Regions from separate parts of the Nonomuraea sp. NPDC050556 genome, predicted to be linked through region 2. Evidence: riboswitches for the same ligand, from Rfam matches in the RefSeq annotation. Region 2 holds a riboswitch; the other holds the start of a gene.
What was found. Region 2 has a riboswitch for glycine ahead of gcvT (glycine cleavage system aminomethyltransferase GcvT). Riboswitches for the same ligand answer to the same signal wherever they lie in the genome.
Positions count from the first base shown of each region.

Region 1: it holds a riboswitch for glycine, as region 2 does, so the genes downstream of both, gcvP (aminomethyl-transferring glycine dehydrogenase) here and gcvT (glycine cleavage system aminomethyltransferase GcvT) in region 2, are expected to answer to the same signal.

Region 1 covers NZ_JBITGU010000001.1:2,005,503-2,015,315, reverse strand. The annotation lists gene ACIBG8_RS10095 (bifunctional nuclease family protein) at 1-44, shown strand, start outside; gene ACIBG8_RS10090 (MerR family transcriptional regulator) at 225-845, shown strand; glycine riboswitch at 860-953, shown strand; gene gcvP (aminomethyl-transferring glycine dehydrogenase) at 1,114-3,972, shown strand; gene ACIBG8_RS10080 (tetratricopeptide repeat protein) at 4,058-4,855, shown strand; gene ACIBG8_RS10075 (hypothetical protein) at 5,103-5,456, shown strand; gene ACIBG8_RS10070 (hypothetical protein) at 5,473-5,874, shown strand; gene ACIBG8_RS10065 (SulP family inorganic anion transporter) at 5,979-7,619, shown strand; gene ACIBG8_RS10060 (acyl-CoA dehydrogenase family protein) at 7,635-8,789, opposite strand; gene ACIBG8_RS10055 (hypothetical protein) at 8,780-8,986, opposite strand; gene ACIBG8_RS10050 (beta-ketoacyl synthase N-terminal-like domain-containing protein) at 8,986-9,813, opposite strand, start outside.
Region 2 covers NZ_JBITGU010000002.1:265,350-275,162, reverse strand. The annotation lists gene ACIBG8_RS19335 (L-serine ammonia-lyase) at 1-1,275, opposite strand, end outside; gene gcvH (glycine cleavage system protein GcvH) at 1,337-1,726, opposite strand; gene gcvT (glycine cleavage system aminomethyltransferase GcvT) at 1,727-2,809, opposite strand; glycine riboswitch at 2,945-3,042, opposite strand; gene ACIBG8_RS19320 (cation:proton antiporter) at 3,077-4,492, opposite strand; gene ACIBG8_RS19315 (DNA alkylation repair protein) at 4,625-5,278, opposite strand; gene ACIBG8_RS19310 (FAD-dependent oxidoreductase) at 5,318-6,271, opposite strand; gene ACIBG8_RS19305 (MarR family winged helix-turn-helix transcriptional regulator) at 6,311-6,748, shown strand; gene ACIBG8_RS19300 (M4 family metallopeptidase) at 6,780-9,089, opposite strand; gene ACIBG8_RS19295 (LysR family transcriptional regulator) at 9,173-9,813, opposite strand, start outside.

The DNA.
Region 1 (9,813 bases), on a different contig from region 2:
TCCTTGACAACATCACGCCAGAGGACTTCGGGCGGGCGGGGTAAGGGTCTGGATAGGGGTTCCCCGGACGGGGTATCTATTTCGGAGCATTTACGCTTCACGACGCGCCGGGCGGGATCGTTGACTGCGGATGGTCACGGTCCTACGGTGCAAGTGAAACTCGTGGTCGCGCTTTTACGAACCCCCAGATCAGGCCACGGGATGAGAGAAAGCCGGAGGTCCGCGTGGCGGTCAGCAGCGGCGAGGGAAAGACGGCCGGCCAGGAAGACCCGGTACGGCGCGAGAGTGCGCGCCAGCGTGCCGGTGAGCAGGGCCTGCTCTTCGACCAGCAGCCTTCGACTCTTCCAGGCGACATCGGCTATCGCGGCCCGACGGCCTGTGCGGCGGCGGGCATCACCTACAGGCAGCTCGACTACTGGGCGCGCACCGGCCTGGTGGAGCCCACGATAAGAGCAGCGCAAGGCTCAGGTTCGCAGCGGCTCTACAGCTTCCGCGACATCCTGGTGCTCAAGGTCGTCAAGCGGCTCCTCGATACCGGGGTGTCGCTGCAACAGATACGCGCGGCCGTACAACATCTGCGTGATCGCGGGGTGGCCGACCTCGCGCAGATCACGCTCATGAGCGACGGTGTCAGCGTCTACGAGTGCACCTCGGCCGACGAGGTCATCGACCTGCTGCAGGGCGGGCAGGGCGTGTTCGGGATCGCGCTGGGCAGGGTCTGGCGCGAGGTCGAGGGATCGCTCGCGGAGCTGCCGGGGGAACCGGTGGCGGTCGAGGACGAGGTCCCGGCCGACCACCCCGCTGACGAGCTGGCCCAGCGCCGCCGCGCGCGCCGGATCGGCTAGGCTTAGTACGCTGACGACCCCGTGCGGGAGAGTCTCCGGTCCAGGCCGGAGCGCCGAAGGAGCAACCCTCCCCGGAATCTCTCAGGCAACCGGTACCGCTCGGACGAGGCAACTCTGGAAAGCAGGCGCACCAGCCAGGCGCGCCTCACCGAAGGTGCAAGCCCCCGCGTGCGGGGGTGAAGCTCTCAGGTCCAGATGACAGAGGGGGAGACCTTGGCATACGCCTACGCCTCGGCGTCGGTCTCCACAGCCTCAGGAGGCTTCCCTTATGAGCGACCTGTCATCCCCGTCTTTCGCGACGCGTCATATCGGCCCTTCCGATGACGAGCAGCAGCGCATGCTGGAGGCGGTGGGTTTCGAGTCCGTCGCCGATCTGGTGGCCGTGGCCGTCCCGGAGGCGATCAGAGCCAAGGACCAGCTGAAGCTGCCGCCGGCGGCCAGCGAGGTCGAGGCGATCGCCGAGCTGCGCGCCCTGGCCGACCGCAACAAGGTCATGACCTCGATGATCGGCCTGGGCTACTACGACACGATCACCCCCGCGGTGATCAGGCGCAACCTGCTGGAGAACCCGGGCTGGTACACCGCCTACACGCCCTACCAGCCGGAGATCTCGCAGGGCCGCCTCGAGGCGCTGCTCAACTTCCAGACCGTGATCTCCGACCTGACGGGTCTCGACGTCGCCGGGGCCTCCCTGCTGGACGAGAGTACGGCCGCGGCCGAGGCGATGACGCTGGCGCGCCGCTCCTCCAAGGTGAAGTCCGACGTCTTCGTCGTCGACAACGACGCGCTGCCGCAGACCAAGGCCGTGCTGGCCACCCGGGCCAAGCCGCTGGGCATCTCGCTGGTCTTCGCCGACCTGGCCAAGGACCTGCCCGAGTGTTTCGGTGTGCTGGTGCAGTACCCCGGCGCCTCCGGCCGCGTCTTCGACTTCTCGCCGCTGGCCGCCCGCGCCCACGAGGCGGGCGCCGTGGTCGTGGCGGCCGCCGACCTCCTGGCGCTGACCGTCATCGCCTCGCCGGGTTCGCTCGGCGCCGACATCGCGATCGGCACCTCGCAGCGGTTCGGCGTGCCGTTCGGGTTCGGCGGCCCGCACGCCGCCTTCATGGCGGTCAAGGAGGGCCTGCAGCGGCAGATGCCCGGCCGCCTGGTCGGCGTGTCCGTCGACGCCGACGGCGACCCGGCCTACCGGCTGGCCCTGCAGACGCGCGAGCAGCACATCCGCCGCGAGAAGGCCACGAGCAACATCTGCACCGCGCAGGTGCTGCTGGCCGTCATCGCCGGCATGTACGCCGTCTACCACGGGCCCGAGGGGCTGCGCCGCATCGCCCAGCGCACCCACGCACGCGCGGCCGTCCTGGCCCTCGGCCTGTCCTCCAGCGGCATCCCGGTCACCGAGCACTTCTTCGACACGGTGACCGCCTCCGTGCCAGGCAAGGCCGCCCAGGTCGTCGCCGAGGCAGCGGCGCTCGGGATCAACCTGTGGCAGGTCGACGACGACCGGGTCACCGTCGCCTGCGACGAGAAGACGACCACGGGCGACGTGGCGCGCGTTCTCGGCGCGTTCGGCTCGGCGCTGGGGCGCGAGGTCGTCGGCCGCGACGAGCTCGACACGTTCGTGACCCGCGAGGACGTGACGGCGCTGCCGTCCGGGCTGGAGCGCGAGACCGACTACCTGACCCACCCCGTCTTCCACACCCACCGCTCCGAGACCTCCATGCTGCGCTACCTGCGCAGGCTGCAGGACAAGGACATCGCGCTCGACCGCTCGATGATCCCGCTCGGCTCGTGCACGATGAAGCTCAACGCGACCACGGAGATGGAGCCCATCACCTGGCCCGAGTTCGCCGCGATCCACCCCTTCGCGCCGATCGAGCAGGCCGCCGGATACGTGGAGCTCGTCGAGACGCTGGAGGGCTGGCTGGCCGAGGTGACCGGCTACGACGCGGTCTCCATCCAGCCGAACGCCGGCTCGCAGGGCGAGTTCGCCGGGCTGCTGGCCATCGCCGCCTACCACGAGGCCAACGGCCACGCCGAGCGCACCGTCTGCCTGATCCCGTCCTCGGCGCACGGCACCAACGCCGCCAGCGCCGTCATGGCCGGGATGCGCGTGGTCGTGGTGGCCTGCGACGACGACGGCAACGTCGACCTCGCCGACCTCGACGCCAAGATCGACAAGCACCGCGACTCGCTGGCCGCGATCATGGTGACCTACCCGTCGACGCACGGCGTCTACGAGGAGACCATCACCGAGATCTGCGCCAAGGTGCACGAGGCGGGCGGCCAGGTCTACGTCGACGGCGCCAACCTCAACGCCCTGGTCGGGCTCGCGAAGCCGGGCGAGTTCGGTGCCGACGTGTCGCACCTCAACCTGCACAAGACGTTCTGCATCCCGCACGGCGGCGGCGGTCCCGGCGTCGGCCCGGTGGCCGTCCGCGCGCACCTGGCGGAGTTCCTGCCCGGCCACCCGCTGCACAACGGCTCTCCGGTGGGTCCCGTCTCGGCAGCGCCGTACGGCTCGGCCGGGATCCTCCCGATCTCCTGGGCGTACGTCAGGATGATGGGCGGCGACGGGCTCAAGGCGGCCACCGAGCAGGCGATCCTGTCGGCCAACTACCTGGCGCGCAGGCTCGCCCCGCACTACCCGGTGCTCTACACCGGGCGCGGCGGGCTGGTGGCGCACGAGTGCATCGTCGACCTGCGCCAGATCACCAAGGAGACCGGCGTGACCGTGGACGACGTGGCCAAGCGCCTCATCGACTACGGCTTCCACGCGCCGACCATGTCCTTCCCCGTCGCGGGGACGCTCATGATCGAGCCGACCGAGAGCGAGGACCTCGCCGAGCTCGACCGCTTCGTCGAGGCCATGGTGGCCATCCGCGCGGAGATCACCAAGGTCGGCGACGGGTCCTACGACAAGGTGGACAACCCGCTGCGCAACGCCCCGCACACGGCCGAGTCGCTGGTGGCCGACGAGTGGACGCACCCCTACTCGCGCACCGAGGCCGCCTACCCGGTGCACGGGCTGCGCGACGGCAAGTACTTCTCGCCGGTGCGCCGCATCGACCAGGCGTACGGCGACCGCAACCTGGTGTGCTCCTGCCCGCCGCTGGAGGCCTACGAGGACTGACCGCTCGATGCGGTTACCGGCATGTTGGGAGACGTGATCGCCCCGAGTCGTTAGGCTCGGGGCGATCGCCTTTGAAGGAGCCTTCTTGTCGCCCTCAGACCTCGACACCTCCCCGCTCGACACCGCCAGGCGCCTGGCGGAGAGTGGCGACCTCGGCGCAGCGGCCGCGATCCTGGCCGAGCTGGCCGCCGATCCGGACGCCCCTGACCGGGCGCAGGCGGCCGTGGGGCTGGCGGTGGTGCTGGAGGAGAGCGGCGACGTCGACGGCGCCCGCGCCGCGGCGCGCACCGCGCTGGCCACCGGGCACCCGGAGTTCGCAGCCCAGGCGGCGTGCCACCTGGCGCAGGGGTTCGAGCGCGAGGACAAGGACGAGCAGGCGCGCGGCGCTTGGCAGGCCGTCATCGGGCTCGGCACCGACGCCTACCAGCCGCTGGCGCACCTGGCGCTGGCGCGGCTGGCGCTGCGCGTGGACGAGCTGGAGGAGGCGGCGCAGGAGCTGCGCGCGGTCATCGACACGGGCGATCCGGCGCTGGCGCCTGAGGCGGCGCAGCAGCTCGCGGAGCTGCTGCTGGAGCTCGGGCACCCGGGGGAGGCGGCCGACGCTCTGGTCGTGGCGCTGGAGGTCGCTGAGGGGGTTTCTGCCGCGCGTCTGCGGGTGCAGCTGGGGATCGCGCATCTGGAGCTGGCGTGCGCGGAGTTCGCCGGGGCGGTGGAGGAGGGGCAGGACGCTGAGACGGTGGCGCTGGCCATCGAGCTGCTGGCCCGTACGCTGCCGTTGAGGGGGCGGCCCGAGGACGCCGAGCACGTGTGGGCGTACGGGCTCGACCACGCGGACGAGACCCTCGCGGCCCACGTCCGCAATCGCTACGCCCGCGAGACCTGACCCCTGGCGGGCCACCGTACAGCAGGCACTGTCGGCTGTGGCTCAGGTCCTTTTGAGGCTGCCCCGCGAGGCGGGTCTCGACGTGAGTGGCGGCCCTCGACCCCCAGGCGCGACGGCCGCGCCGCGCTCTTGTCGCCCTGCCGATTCGGCGTCGCCCGAATCGTTGATCTTCAGGCTGGGCTTGGAGAGTGTGGCGGGCGTGAAACTACGCGATCTTGCGAGGTATGCGGTTTCGGCTACTGCGCTCATGGCCAGTGCCCCGATCGCCCTGGCGGTTACCGCCGCGCCCGCGCATGCCGACAACCCGTGCGCCGTGGCCGGCACGGCCTCCTACTACTACCACCCCATCCCCAACTCCGATCGGGTCACCGTCTACGCCCAGGCGCACATCGACAGGAACCCCTGCGGCCGCGACTACCGGGCCTACATCGTCTGTGACAACGGGAGGGGCACCAATTGGCGGTACGGCCCGGAGGGCAGGGTCTCCGGCGACCATCCGAACGCCTGGAGCACCACCCAGGACTGCCCCGACGGCTACTGGGGGCGGCAGAAGGGCTACCAGGTGTACGCCGCCGGCCAGTGGGTCACCTTCCCCCAATAACCGAACGAGGATGGGCATGAAGCTTCGTACGATCACCGGCGGTCTCGTGGCCGCCGTCGCACTCGCCGCGGGCTCGTCAGCCGGGATGGTGATGACCACGACCGCCGCGCGTGCCGACAACCCCTGCGCGGTGTCCGGTACGGCCTCCTACTACTGGCATGGAGACCCGAGCAACCCCTTCAACCGCCAGCGCTACGCGCAGGCCCACATGGACAGGAACCCGTGCCGCCTGCCGTTCCGCGCCTACATCGTGTGCGACGGGGGAGGGGGGACGAACTGGAGGTACGGCGGGGAGGAGAACGGCTCGGGCGACTACCGCGCCTGGAGCACCACCAGCGACTGCGACTACTTCTTCGACGGGCGGCAGAAGGGCTACCAGGTCTTCGTGAACGGCCAGTGGGTCACCTTCCCCCGCTGACGTAAGCAGGACGCCTCGGCACCATACACATCATCATTTGAAGAATTATGCAATTTGCAACATGATGAGGTGCAGAGGTGTAGGCCGGGACGCGGGGAGTGCGAGTGAGTAAGGCGTTGACGCGGCTGCCGCAGTTGTTGCCGCGCACGTCGGACTGGGCGCCCGCGTCCCGCCGCGACCTGCTGGCCGGGGTGACTGTGGCCATCGTGGCGCTGCCCCTGGCGCTTGCCTTCGGGGCGAGTTCCGGCTTGGGCGCCCAGGCCGGGCTGGTCACCGCGGTCGTGGCCGGGGTGCTGGCCGCGGTGTTCGGCGGCAGCAACCTGCAGGTGTCCGGGCCGACCGGGGCGATGACCGTGGTCCTGGTGCCGATCATGCACCAGTACGGCGTGCGCGGCGTGCTGATGGTCGGGCTGCTCGCCGGGTTCGTGCTCATCGTGCTGGCCGTGGCCAGGGTCGGGCGGTTCGCCACGTTCATGCCCACCCCGGTCATCGAGGGGTTCACCGCGGGCATCGCCGTGGTGATCGCCCTGCAGCAGTTTCCCGCGGCGCTCGGCGTCACCGGCGCCGGCGGCGAGCGGGTGTGGCAGGTCGCCCTGAACGCGCTGGCCGCCTACGCGCGGGATCCCGACCCCGTGCCGGTGCTGATGGCGCTGGGTGTGGCGGCGCTGATGCTGGCCGGCGCCCGGTGGCGGCCCGGCGTGCCGTTCTCGCTGATCGGTGTGGTCGTGGCGACGGCGGTCGCCGAGCTTGCCGCCCTGGACACCGCGCGCATCGGGACGCTGCCGTCCACCCTGCCCGCCCCCTCGCTGGGCTTCCTGGAGGTCGGGGCGCTGGCGGGGCTGCTGCCGTCGGCTCTGGCGGTGGCGGCGCTGGCCGCGCTGGAGAGCCTGCTGTGCGCCTCGGTCGCCGACGCGATGAGCGTGAGCGAGAAGCACGACCCCGACCGGGAGCTGTTCGGGCAGGGCGTGGCCAACCTCGTGGTGCCGCTGTTCGGCGGCGTGCCCGCCACCGCCGCGATCGCCAGGACCGCGGTCAACGTGCGCTCCGGCGCCCGCTCCCGGCTGGCGGCCCTCACCCACGCCGTGGTGCTCGCCGGGATCGTGCTGGCCGCCTCCGGGCTGGTCGGGCGGATCCCGCTGGCTGCCCTGGCCGGGGTGCTGCTGGCCACCACGGTCCGCATGGTCGAGGTCGGCTCGCTGCTCGCGATCGCCCGCTCCACCCGCTCCGACGCGCTGGTGATGGCGCTGACGTTCGCCGTCACGGTCGCCCTGGACCTGGTCACCGCTGTCGCGGTCGGCATCGGCGTGGCCGTCGTGCTGGCGCTGCGTACGGTGGCCCGCACGGTCCGCCTCGAACAGGTCCCGCTGGAGACCGACGACCACAGCCAGGAGGAGCGGCTGCTGCTGGCCGAGCACATCGTGGCCTTCCGCTTCGACGGGCCGCTGTTCTTCGCCGCGGCGCACCGGTTCCTGCTGGAGCTGTCCGAGGTCGCCGACGTGCGCGTGGTGATCCTGCGCATGTCGCGGGTCACCACCATCGACGCCACCGGCGCGCAGGTGCTCGGGGACGCCATCACCAGGCTGGAGCGGCGCGGCATCACCGTGCTGCTGTCGGGCATCAAGCCCACGCACGACCAGGTGCTGGGCGCTCTGGGCGTCGCCGAGCACCTGCGCCGCGACGGCCTGATCTTCCCCGACACCCCCGCCGCCATCGCCCACGCCCGCGGCCTGCTCACCGTGAGCTGAGACCCGGCGGCGCGGTCACAGCCGTCGACGGGCCGGGATGACGAAGCGCCGGTAGACCAGCTCCCGGAGCACGTCGTCGCCGCCCTCGAGGATCGAGACGAAACGCATGTCGCGGAGCAGCCGCCCGATCGGCGACCGGTCGGTGTAGCCGAGGCCACCGAACATCTCCGACCCGATCGTGGCGATCCGCCAGCCCAGCCTCCCGCAGCACACCTTCGCGGTGACCGCAGAGCGCAGCGCGCCGCGGCTCAGCAGCTCGGCCGCCCCGTCGGGATCCGCCGCCAGCGCGTCGAACTCGGCGCCCGCTGCCAGGCACTGGTTGCGCATCACCTCGATGTCCATCTCCATCTGGCCGAGCTTCGCCGCGAAGACGGCGTTGGCCAGCAGGCTCTCGCCGTACACCCGCTTGTCCCTGGCGTAGGCCAGGGACAGGTCGCGGATGCGGCGCGCGATCCCCACGCCGCAGGCCGCGATCAGGGTCCTGGTCGTGTTGAGCCCCACCTCCAGCAGGACGAGGCCCGGCCCCCTGAGCGCGTTGGCCTCCGGCACCCGGCATCCTTCGAAGGTGACCTGGTAGGTGCCCGCGGCCGGCATCCCGAGGGTCTGCCAGCGCCGCACGATCCGTACTCCGGGCGTGCCCCTGGGGACGACGATCGCCAGATGTTCGAGGGGGTTGTCCGCCGAGACGGCGATGACCACGAGGAACTCGGCGAAACCGGCGTTGGTCGCGAACGACTTCTCCCCGTCGATCACGAGCCCGCCCGTCCCGCGCGCCGCGGTGGTGGTCATGGACGTCAGGTCGCTGCCGGCCGCGAGTTCGCTGCCGAGCGTCGCGGAGAAGCCGCCGGACGCCCCGACCTTGCGCAGCGTCCGATCCTTGAGCTCGTCGCTTCCGTACAGCGAGACCAGGGTGCTGCCCAGGATCGAGACGAAGAGGGTGAAGGCCGATCCCGCGTCGGCGTAGGCCAGCTCGGAGACGGCGTCGACGCTGTCGCGCAGCCCGACGCCGAGCCCGCCGTACTCCTCGGGCAGCCACCAGTTGGCGAGCCCGCGTTCGTGGAAGGCCAGCTGGGACCTCGTCGGCGGCTCAGCGGCCTCGTGTTCCGTCATCAGTTCGTGCGCGGCGTACTCGCGCACACCGCGCAGGAGCCGCTCCGCGTTCACCCCCATCGCACGCCCAGCGCTTCAGCCGCGACGGTCCCCGAGGGGCAGGGTCCGTTGAGCCGCCACGGACCGGCCACCGGGTGGATGAAGTCATCGGAGTGGCCGCGCTCCGTGAACAGGCGCTCGAAGACCCTGAAGCAGACGGCGCCGCCGGGGTGACCGGCGTCGGTCACCATCGGGCCGAGCCGCCCGAGGATCTCCATCACTCCTCCCGGCGGGCGGATGCGAAGGCGTCGGAGGGCATGGTCTCGTTCCCTTCCGCCCAGGCGCGGGAGATGTCGGTTCCCATGGCCGTGAGCCCCGAGAGGACCTCCTGCTGCCAGGGGGCGGGCTCGATCTCGCCCTCCCCGCCTGGGGTGCAGTTCGCCCAGGTCTGCCAGCCCTTGGCGACGAGCTGCTCGCCGCCGGGGGTGTGCCGGTGGATGGTGAACGTCCCGTACATGTGGTGCATGCGCACCCACGGGACCCTCATGCGGATCGTGATCCGGTCGTTGGCCCACATCTCCCCGAGGTACTTGAGGCTGATCTCGTCGGTGACCATGAGCGCCCGTCCGGTCATCAGCCCGCGCATGTACACGGGGAAGGTCTCGAAGGCCCATTGCTCCCTGCAGTGCCCGATCCAGTTCAGGAGCTCGGCGTAGTAGACGATGCCGACCGCGCTGGTCTCGCCGAACATCACCGCGTGATGCCACTCGTAACAGGGCAGGTCGCGGGGCTTCAGCGGGCGGCCGTAGCCGGCGGTCTCCAGCCCTTCCACGGTGAGCAGCACGCGCCCGCCCGGCTCGGCGGCCGTGTAGACGTTCCCGGCGAAGTCGCGGCGCAGCACCGCTCCGGACGGGCAGCGGGCGGCCACCTCGCCGTCCGAGCCGGGGTCGTACAGCCGGATCCGGCTGATCCGTACCGGCGCCTTGAGCTCGATGACGTCGGGCAGGACGCTCAGCCGGAACAGGGCGTCGAGCAGGAAGGCAGGCACCCGCGTGCGGCCGTCGGCGGGTATCGGACGCCACCGCGCCTGGGCGGCCTCCCTTCC
Region 2 (9,813 bases):
CAGCGAGACGAAATGCTTGCCGTCCCCCCGCAACGCGATTCTCGCCGCGGTAATGGCCTTGATGGACGCCACCGCGTTCCGTTCGATGCACGGGATCTGGACCAATCCGCCGATCGGGTCGCAGGTCAGGCCCAGGTTGTGTTCGATGCCGATCTCCGCCGCGTTCTCCACCTGCTCCGGGGTGCCGCCCAATACCTCGGTCAGGCCCGCGGCGGCCATCGAGCAGGCTGAGCCCACTTCGCCCTGGCAGCCCACCTCGGCGCCGGAAATGGAGGCGTTTTCCTTGAAGAGGACGCCAATGGCGGCTGCTGTCAGCAGAAAACGGACGATTCCGTCGTCTGTTGGTGCTGGGGTGAAACGTTTGTAATACGTCAGTACGGCGGGCACGATGCCGGCTGCGCCGTTCGTCGGGGCGGTGACGATTCGGCCGCCTGCCGCGTTCTCCTCGTTGACCGCTAGGGCGAACAGTGACACCCAGTCCATCGTCTGCAGCGGGTCCTTCTCCGGCGACTCCACCTGCAGCCTCCGGTGCAACCCGTGGGCCCGCCGCCGGACCTTGAGACCGCCGGGCAGCACGCCCTCCTTGGCGATCCCGCGCTCCACGCAGGACGACATGACGTCCCACAGCTCGCAGATGCCGGAGCGGATCTCCGCCTCGGTGCGGCCGAAGGCCTTCTCGTTCTCCAGCATCAGCCCCGAGATCGACAGCCCGGTGTTGGAGCAGTGCTTGAGCAGCTCCTCGGCGGAGGCGAAGGGGTACGGCAGGACCGTGTCGTCCGGCTTGATGCGGTCGGCGCCCGTGGCGTTCTCGTCGACGACGAAGCCGCCGCCCACCGAGAAGTACACCTTCTCCCGCACGACCGACCCGTCGGCGGCGAAAGCGGTGAAACGCATCCCGTTCGGGTGCTCAGGCAGGGAGATCTTGCGTTCGAAGACGAGGTCCTCGCCGACCACGAAGGGGATCTCGTGCGTGCCGTACAGCTTGATGGTTCCGGAAGCGCGCATCTCGGCGAGCCTGCCGTCGATGCTGTCGACGTCGACCAGCTCGGGCTTCTCGCCGGACAGGCCGAGCAGGACGGCCTTGTCGCTGCCGTGGCCCTTGCCGGTCAGGCCCAGCGAGCCGTACAGGATGGCCTCGACGCGAGCCACCCCGGAAAGGAGGTTGTCGTCGGACAGGCCGCGGGCGAACTTGTGGGCGGCCGCCATCGGGCCGCCGGTGTGCGAGCTCGACGGTCCGATGCCGATCTTGAAGAGATCGAAGACGCTGATCGCCATTGATGTGCGCCCTTCGCGCTATGGGGGAAGCCGGGGCCTTATAACGGCCCCGGCCGTAATTCTACGACTCGCCGGAGGTGAGGGCGTTGTACTCCTCGGCGGACAGCAGGTCCTCGGGGTCGCCCGTCATCCGGACGCGGAACATCCAGCCCTCGCCGTACGGGTCGTTGTTGACCAGGTCAGGCGTGTCCACGACGGTCTGGTTGACCTCGACGATCTCGCCGCCGACCGGGGCGTAGATCTCGCTCACCGACTTGGTCGACTCGACCTCGCCGATCGAGTCGCCCGCCTCGACGGTGGCGCCGACCTCGGGAAGCTGCACGTAGACGACGTCGCCCAGCGCCTCAGCGGCGTAGGCGGTGATGCCCACCGTCACGGTCAGGCCGTCGTCGATGCCGGCGACCCACTCGTGCTCCTTGGTGTAGCTCAGGTCGTCAGGGATGTTGCTCACTTACTTCCTCCTGTAGAAAGGCAGCTCAACCAGGTCCATTGCCTCATGGCTGCCCCGGATGTCCACGGCCAGACCTTCATTTACCCCATTGTCGACATACGCCATCGCGATGGGCTTGCCCAGGCTCTGGGAAGGCGCACCGCTGGTGACCTCGCCGACCACCTGACCATCAGCGACAACCGGGTATCCGTGGCGCGGAACCCTGCGGCCCCGCGCGACGAGACCCACCCGGCGGCGCGTGGGCGGGATGTCCTTGAGAGGCTCAAGGGCCGCCCTGCCCACGAAGTCGCCTGGCTTGTCGAATTTCACCACTCGCCCCAGCCCCGCGTCGAACGGGGTCAGGCTGGTGCTGAGCTCGTTGCCGTACAGCGGCATGCCCGCCTCCAGCCTGAGCGTGTCCCTGGAGGACAGACCTGCCGGAATCAGGCCGAAACCCGAGCCCGCAGCGAGCAGCGCGTTCCACAGCGGAACGGCGTCCTGGTTGGCGACGAACAGCTCGAACCCATCCTCACCGGTGTATCCGGTGCGCGCGATCAGCGCCTCGCGCCCGTCGACCAGGCCCGGCAGCCCGGCGTAGTACTTGAGCCCCGCCAGGTCGGCGTCGGTCAGCGTCTCCAGGATCTCCTGGGCGCGCGGCCCCTGCACGGCGATCAGCGCGTACTGCTCCGAGCGGTCATCGACCACCGCGTCGTACGGCTTCGCCCGCTCGAGCAGCTCGGAAGCGACGAGCTCGTAGTTGGAGGCGTTGGCGACGACCATGAACTCCTCGTCGGCCAGGCGGTAGACGATCAGGTCGTCCAGCACCCCGCCGGCCTCGTTCACGATCATGGTGTAGCGGGCGCGGCCGGGCGCCAGCGCCGACAGGTGGCCGACCAGCGCGTAGTCGAGCGCCTCGCCCGCCTGCGGCCCGGTCACGAAGATCTCGCCCATGTGCGAGAGGTCGAACAGCCCGGCCGCGGTGCGGACGGCGTTGTGCTCGGCTGACTCGCTCCCGTAGCGCAGCGGCATCAGCCAGCCGGCGAAGTCGGTCAGGGTCGCGCCGAGACTCTCGTGTACGTCTCGCAGCGGTGTCGGTCGTGCCATGTGTTCGCACCTCAGAGGCAGGGTCGGATGCCAGGATCCTCCCCCTCTGTCATGATGCCTGAGAGTTTCGCCCGGAGTTTTGGCCGGACTTTCACCTTCGGCGAGACCCTCAAGGCCTGCTTTCCAGAGGTCACCCTGGCCCGTACGGTCCTTTGCCTTGAGAGGTTTGCGGGGAGGGCTTGCTCCTTCAGGGGTCCTGGCCGGATGCCAGGACACTCTCCCGCACGGGTTCATCGGTGTCACGGCAAGCCTAGCCGTCACGGCGGGTCAAGGTGAAGTCGTCGAGTGCGGATCACGCAGATCGATCTCCTCGGTGAGCGTGTGCAGGGTGCCTGCGCCGATCGTGCCCTCGGCGTACAACTGACCCAGCGTCTCCCGCTGGGCCATCGCCAGCTCGCTGCGCAGGTCGCGCAGCTCGCCGCAGTTCGCCTCCAGGGTGAGCACCTGGCGTTGCGCCCAGATCGTGCCGCGGTCCAAACCCAGCCGTCCGGCCACCTGGTCGAGCCGCCTGATCGCGGCGGACACCGCGGACTGCCTGGCCCGTCGCTCCTCCTCGACCGGCCGCTCCTCTGCCGCCGGGCTCAGCGCGAGCAGGGCCAGGCCGCTGCACAGCACGACGGCGGCGGCCACGAACACCAGCGCAGAACGCCCGGTCACCGCCGGGATCGCCAGCGCCAGGGCCAGCGTGACCGCGCCGCGCGAGCCGCCCAGCGTGAACCCGGCCAGCATGTCGCGGCAGATCGCCAGCCCGGCCACCCAGCGCAGCGCCAGCGCGATCACCAGCACGGCCGCCGTGGCCAGGGCGACCGCGCCGAGCGGGAGTCCCGAGGTGGGTGCGAGCAGGTCGCGCAGTTCGAGGCCGAGGAGTACGGCTATCGCGCCGCCGAGCAGGAACACCAGCACCTGCCAGCTGATCCGCTCGGTCGCCCGAGCCGGGGTGTGCAGGTCGCGGCCGCGTGCGCCGACGTAGAACCCGGCGGCCACGGTGGCCAGCGGGGCGGACAGGCCGAGGTGCTCGGCGCTGAAGTGCGCAGCGTACGGCGTGGCCAGGGAGAGGACCAGGAGCGTGCCGGGGTCCTTGGCGAAGCGGCGCATCCGTACGACCAGCCAGCCGAACGCCACGCCGAGCGCGGCCCCTCCTGCGATCGCGCCGGCGAGCTGGGCGGTGGCGTGCCAGACGTCGACGCCCTGCTCCATCTGCTCCAGCGCCACAGCGAACAACACCAGCGCGACGCCCTCGCCGATCAGGCTCTCGCCGCGCAGCAGGGGCCGGTGGCCGAGCCGGACGAGCGCGTGGCCGTCGGTGGGGGCCACGGCTGCGCCGAGCGCCAGGGCGGCGCCCCAGGGAACTTCGGGGAGCAGGAGGCGCGCGACGGCGGCGACGGCTGCCGCGGTGACCAGGGTGAGGCCGATCCCGGCCGCCGTGATGGGACCGAGGACGGCTCGGGCCTCCCTAGGGGCGCTCCTGTGGGCCGCGTGGTGGTAGATGATCGGCGGGATGAGTACGGCGAGCACGAACTGCGGGTCGAGCTCCACCCGCGGGACCCAGGGGAGCGCGCCGATGACGAGGCCCAGCAGGACGAGCGGGACGGTGGGCGGGAGGCGGAGACGGCGGGTCAGCAGGCGGGCTGCCACGATGCAGACGGCGACGAGTGCGGCGATGAGAACGGGGTCGGACGACACGCGGGTGAGCACCTCCTTGTTGGCTTCCGGGGAGCCTAAAGGGGATTCATCCGCCTATTTCGGGCATTGCCTCGCAGAGAGGGCACTGTTTGCCGAGAAGTTCGCCCGTCCCGCGTGTCCCTTCCTTGCCCTTTATCGCGATTTATCCGGGAGTTGGCGGCGGACCAGCTCGGTGATCCAGATCGGGGCGTACGGGGACGTGCAGCCCGGGGGCGTCGGATAGTCCTTGAGGACCTCCAGCCGCTCGCCGATGTCCATCGCCCGGCTGCGCTGCGCGGGGTGGTCGATGCCGATCTGGGCCAGGCAGTGGTTCATCGCCCACTGCAGGCGGTCAGGGGCGTCCTTCATCCGGGCCTCGATGATGTCGAGCAGCGCCGGGAGGTCCAGGCCCTCGGGCCGCTTAGTGACGCGTTCCGTGGTCAGGGCCCAACCGGCGCTGGCGACCACGGGATCCGGGTCGGCGAACCACGCCAGGCGTAGCTCCTCCACCGCCGGGTGCTTCTTCACCACGTAGTTCACCAGCCAGTCCTGCACCTTGGGGGTGCGGGCCTGGCGCAGCATGGTGTCCAGCTCGTCGCGGTCGAAGGACTTGGGGCGGCAGATGAGAAGGGACAGGAGCCTGGCCGCGCTGTCGCCGGTCGCCCAGAGCTCGCGGGCGAGATCCTGCTGGGTCTTCAGGCGCTTGGCGAGGGCGCGCAAGTTGCCGAGGTTCACGGCGTGGTCGTCGCCATGCCTCTCGTTGATCTCGCGGGACCTCGGGTCCCCGAGCTCGGCCAGCTCGGCCATCACCTCGTCAACGGTCGTCTCGCCCACCCCGGCCTCCTGTCATGTGCGCATAAAAGGGGATTCGCGGGAGGCGGCCACCATGGCGAAGCCGTAGCGCAGCATCTCCTCCTCATACCCTCGCACATCCCCGGAAAGCACCGCTTCCACCAGCAGGCGGGCGTCGCGCAGGGCGGTGTTGGCGCCCTCGCCGCGTCCCGGGGACATGGTGTGGATCGCATCTCCGAGCAGCGTCACACCTGCCACGTCCCACGAGGAAACGGGCCGCGCGCTGCGGAGCCTGATCGGGAACGTCGTCGTCGCATCGGCGATGATCTTCCGTACGGCAGGGTGCCAGTCGTCCGTGAGGGTGCCGGTCAGGGTCCAGGTGAAGTAGTCGCCGGGGCGGCACGTCGCGATCGACACGGCGGAGCCGTCCGGCCCCGTGATCCGGTTGAACGTGTCCACCAGCAGGTCGGGCACGCCGTCCAGCGTCTCGAACGGGGTCACCCCGTAGACGGCGCTCCCGAGGTCGTCCAGGGCGGCGGTGGGCAGGAGTTGGCGGCGTACGACGGAGTCGGTGCCGTCCGCGCCGACCAGCAGGTCCGCGGTGGCCGAGGTCCCGTCGGTGAAATGAGCTGTAGGGCCGTCGAATGAGGCGCATGTCCGGATCTGGAGGTTCAGACCGGTCGCCAGGATCGAGCGCAACACGGTCCTGTTGATGCCGATGTGGCCCTCGACCGGCGGTATGGGCTTGACGAACTTGGGGACCAGCCGGTGGTCCATGAAGGCCATGCGTGTCGCCGGCCGGATCGCGCTGTCCAGGACGCGGGCGTAGAGGTCGCCGGGCAGGCAGGCGCGCAGCGCCCTGGTGCCCTCTTCCTTGAGCGTGAGGCGCCATCCCTGGTCGAGGGGGCGCGGGGAGGTCTCGTACACGGTGGCGTCGATGCCCTTGGCGCGAAGGCCCTGCGCCAGGCAGAGTCCGCCGATGCCACCTCCGATGATCGAAATCCGCATATGCTTGAGATTAGCTGTCATGACAATTATTGTCTAGACATGTTTGGTGAGGCAGCTCCTTCCCTGATCCCGCAGCTCGCCCGGCTGCTGCGTACGGCACTGGAGGCGGAGCTCGACGAGCTCGGGCTCACGACCCAGCAGGGGGCGGTGCTGATGCGGGTCGCGCTGGGGGAGAACACCCAGATCCAGCTCGCCCAGCTCGTCGGCACCGACACGGCGGGCATGTCCAGGCTCGTCGACCGGCTGGTGGCCAAGGGGCTCGTGACGCGGGAGGCGAATCCCGACGACCGCCGCTCCAGCGTCGTCGTGCCGACGGAGGCGGGCAAGGCGCTGCTGCCCTGGGTGATGCCGCTCTACGGCAAGGTCGGGGCCCGCCTGCTCGACGGCTTCACCGAGGAGGAGAAGGACCAGGCGACGGCCCTGCTGCTCAGGATGCGGGAAAACCTAAGGGCGCCCGGTTCCCACTCCACGAAGTGAGAACCGGGCGCCCGCCCCTAGCAGGGTCTCCTTAGATGGGCAGCCACAGCGCGAGCACGTTGGGCGGCTCCCAGCCAGGCTGTGAGGTGTGTCCCTGGCGGCAGCGGTAGCTGACGCCCTGGTAGGTCACCACGGCCCCGGTGGCGTAGGCCGTCCACGGCTTCCAGGTCGTGCCCTGGTCGGACCCGACCGTCAGCGTGAACGTCGTCGCGTGGTCGGCGCTCGTCCCGTCACCGTTGATCGAGATCGGGTACTGACCTGCGGCGACACTGGCCGTCGTCGCGATCGACACCGTCGAGGACTGTCCGGCGGTGATCGTCTGCGGCGAGAAGGTCACGGTCACGCCGGCCGGCTGGCCGGTGGCGCTCAGCGCGACCTGCTGCGCCTGCCCCGAGGTGACCTGGGTGCCGACCGTGGCGCTGGTCGACCCGCCCGCCTGGACCGTAGCGGACGACGGGTTGACCGAGATCGAGTAGTCGTCTGCCACGGTGCCGACCGTCAGCGAGAACGCGGTCTGCTTGTCCACGTCGGCCCCGTCGGCCAGCACGTTGATCGTGTGGTTGCCGTTCGGCGTGGCCGAGGTGGTGCTGAGGGTCAGCGTGGAGGTCTGCCCGGACTGGATGGTGGGCGGGCTGAAGGTCGCGGTCACGCCGGCCGGGAGGGTCCCGGTGGTCCTGAGCGAGACCGACTGCGCGTTACCGCTGGTGACCGTGGTCCTGACCGTCGAGGTGGCGGACCCGCCGGGCTGTACGGTGCCCGTCGCCGGGTCCAGCGCGACGGTGAAGTCGTTGCCCGTCGACTGGCAGGTCGGCTCGTTGGCCTGCGCCGGGACGCTGACGCCGTTCCACGCGTTCTTGACCACGTTGAACTCGACGCAGGAGCCGGGGAACAGCTGCTTGGCCGCCTGGAGGGTGGTCAGCCGCGCCTTGCCGTGCGTCCAGGGGATCGTCTTCATGTTCAGCGCCGTCTGGAAGACCTGTCCGGCCTTCTGGATGCCGATGCCGGTGATCGCCGCGCCGTTGTCGCAGCGGGTGCTGGCCGGCTTGCCCGACGGGTTGGTGCCCTCGGCGACCAGGTAGAACCAGTGGTTCTGCGGTCCGGCCCCGGCGTGCACCTCGGGGAAGCTGCCGGTGTAGCAGTTGGGGTGGCCGAGCGCCGACGGGTTGTACATGTTGCGGATCGGGCCCTGGCCGACCAGGTTGACCTCTTCACCGACGAGATAGTCGGGCGGGTCGAGGTTGGCCGGCTCGTTGGCGTAGGCCTCGGTCAGCGCGCCGAAGATGTCACCGGTGGACTCGTTGAGCCCGCCGGTCTCGTTGCCGCTGCCCGAGCCGCCGCTGCCCGAGGTCTGGAAGATGGCGTGGCCGAACTCGTGGCCGACGACGTCCATCGGGGTGGCCTGCTGGTTGTTGGCCTGGTTGTGGCCGAAGCTGGTGTAGCTGCCGTTCCAGTAGGCGTTGACGTCGGCCAGGCCGACGCGGATGGGGAAGCCGCTGCCTGAACCGTTGATGCCGTTGCGGTTCAGCCACTCGCGCAGCATGTTCCATTCCTTCTGCACGGCGAACAGCGCGTCGACGCAGGCGGTCTCCAGGTTGGTGCCGGAGCCGTTGCCCCAGTTGTCGTCCGGTCCCGTGTAGACCTGGCCGTCCTGGCCGCCACACTGGATGCCGGGCCGCGTGGAGTCGCGCATCGAGTACGACGGCGTGGTGTCGATGGTCACCGGGTTGCCGTTGTAGAAGCTGTTGCCCGTGCCCTCGCGGACCTCGTCGGCGGTGTCGATGACCTTGGCGGTCTTGGCGTCGACGAACACGTGCAGGACGCTCGGCCCGTGGGCGGACGCGCCGGTGACGAGCACCTCCCAGGCCAGGCGGGGCTTGGCGGTGGCCGCGTGCACGACGAGGGTGGGCGCGGCTGCGGTGTCGACCCTGGCGAGCTGCGCCTTGGCGACGGCGGTGGCCGCGGCGGAGGACACGGTGGCCTTGGTGTCGACCTGGAGCTTGGCCTGCTGGCCCGTGGTGATGTTCTGCACGACCGAGCCGGACTCGTCGGTGGCGACGACGACGTCACCACCGTAGACGGGCAGCCCCGCGTGGGTGCGTGCGTAGGTGAGGAACTGCAGCCCGCGCGGGCCGCCGACGGAGTTGGTGAGCGTGTACTGGTCCTGGTCGGCGGTGAGCAGACTCTGGGAGTTCGCGGCCAGGGCGCCGACCGCTGCGGAGACGGCGTTCCGGTGTTCCTGCGGGGTGGGCGGGTCGGTCTGTGCTACGGCGCTGGTGGCGCCTGTGGTGGTGAGGACTAACGCCAGGAGGGCGGCAGCCCCCAACTTGAGTCTGGGGTTCACTCTTGTGGCTCCTCTGGGGGGTGTTTTGACCCCAGTGCACACCGTTAGTGAAGGCCCAAGTAACCCAACAATTTCCTATAACGTCACGCTATGGGCCCGTGCCGCTTCAACCAGGTGCGGTAGTGCGGGGCGCGCATGGCCTCGGCCCAGTACGTCTTCGTCAGCGTACGCACCAGATCGTCGGCATGCTTGGCGATGGGACCCTGCTCCGTCCAGCCGACCAGGTGCCTGAAACGCAGCGGCGCGTCCATGATCGGGCGGATCGCGATGCCCTCCCTGGCCGGGCTGGTGGCCTGGAACAACCCCACGCACCTGCCCTCGGAGATCAGGTCGAGGGCCACGCTGAGGTCCACGCCGTAGGCGACGTTCGGCACGAAGCCGTGGTCGGCGCAGGTCGTCCAGAAGTGCGCGCGCGGCCCGGACTCCAGCAGCGCGGGCTGCGCCCAGTCCTCACCGGCCAGGTCGCGCAGGTCGACCTCCTCGCAGGCGGTGAGCGGATGGGAGGTGGACATCCCCACGAAGACCGGCTCGATCGCGACGGGCTGGTAGACGGTGCCGTGCGGCGGGGTCAGCTCGTGGCCCGGGTAGTCGTCGAGCGTCGCCAGCTCGATGCGCCCCGACTCCAGCAGGCCGGGCAGCACCTCGGTGGTCTCCTCGGTGCGCAGGGTGATCTCGGCGTCCGGCAGCAGCGTGCTGAGGCTCTTGGCCAGGTAGGTGGCCAGGC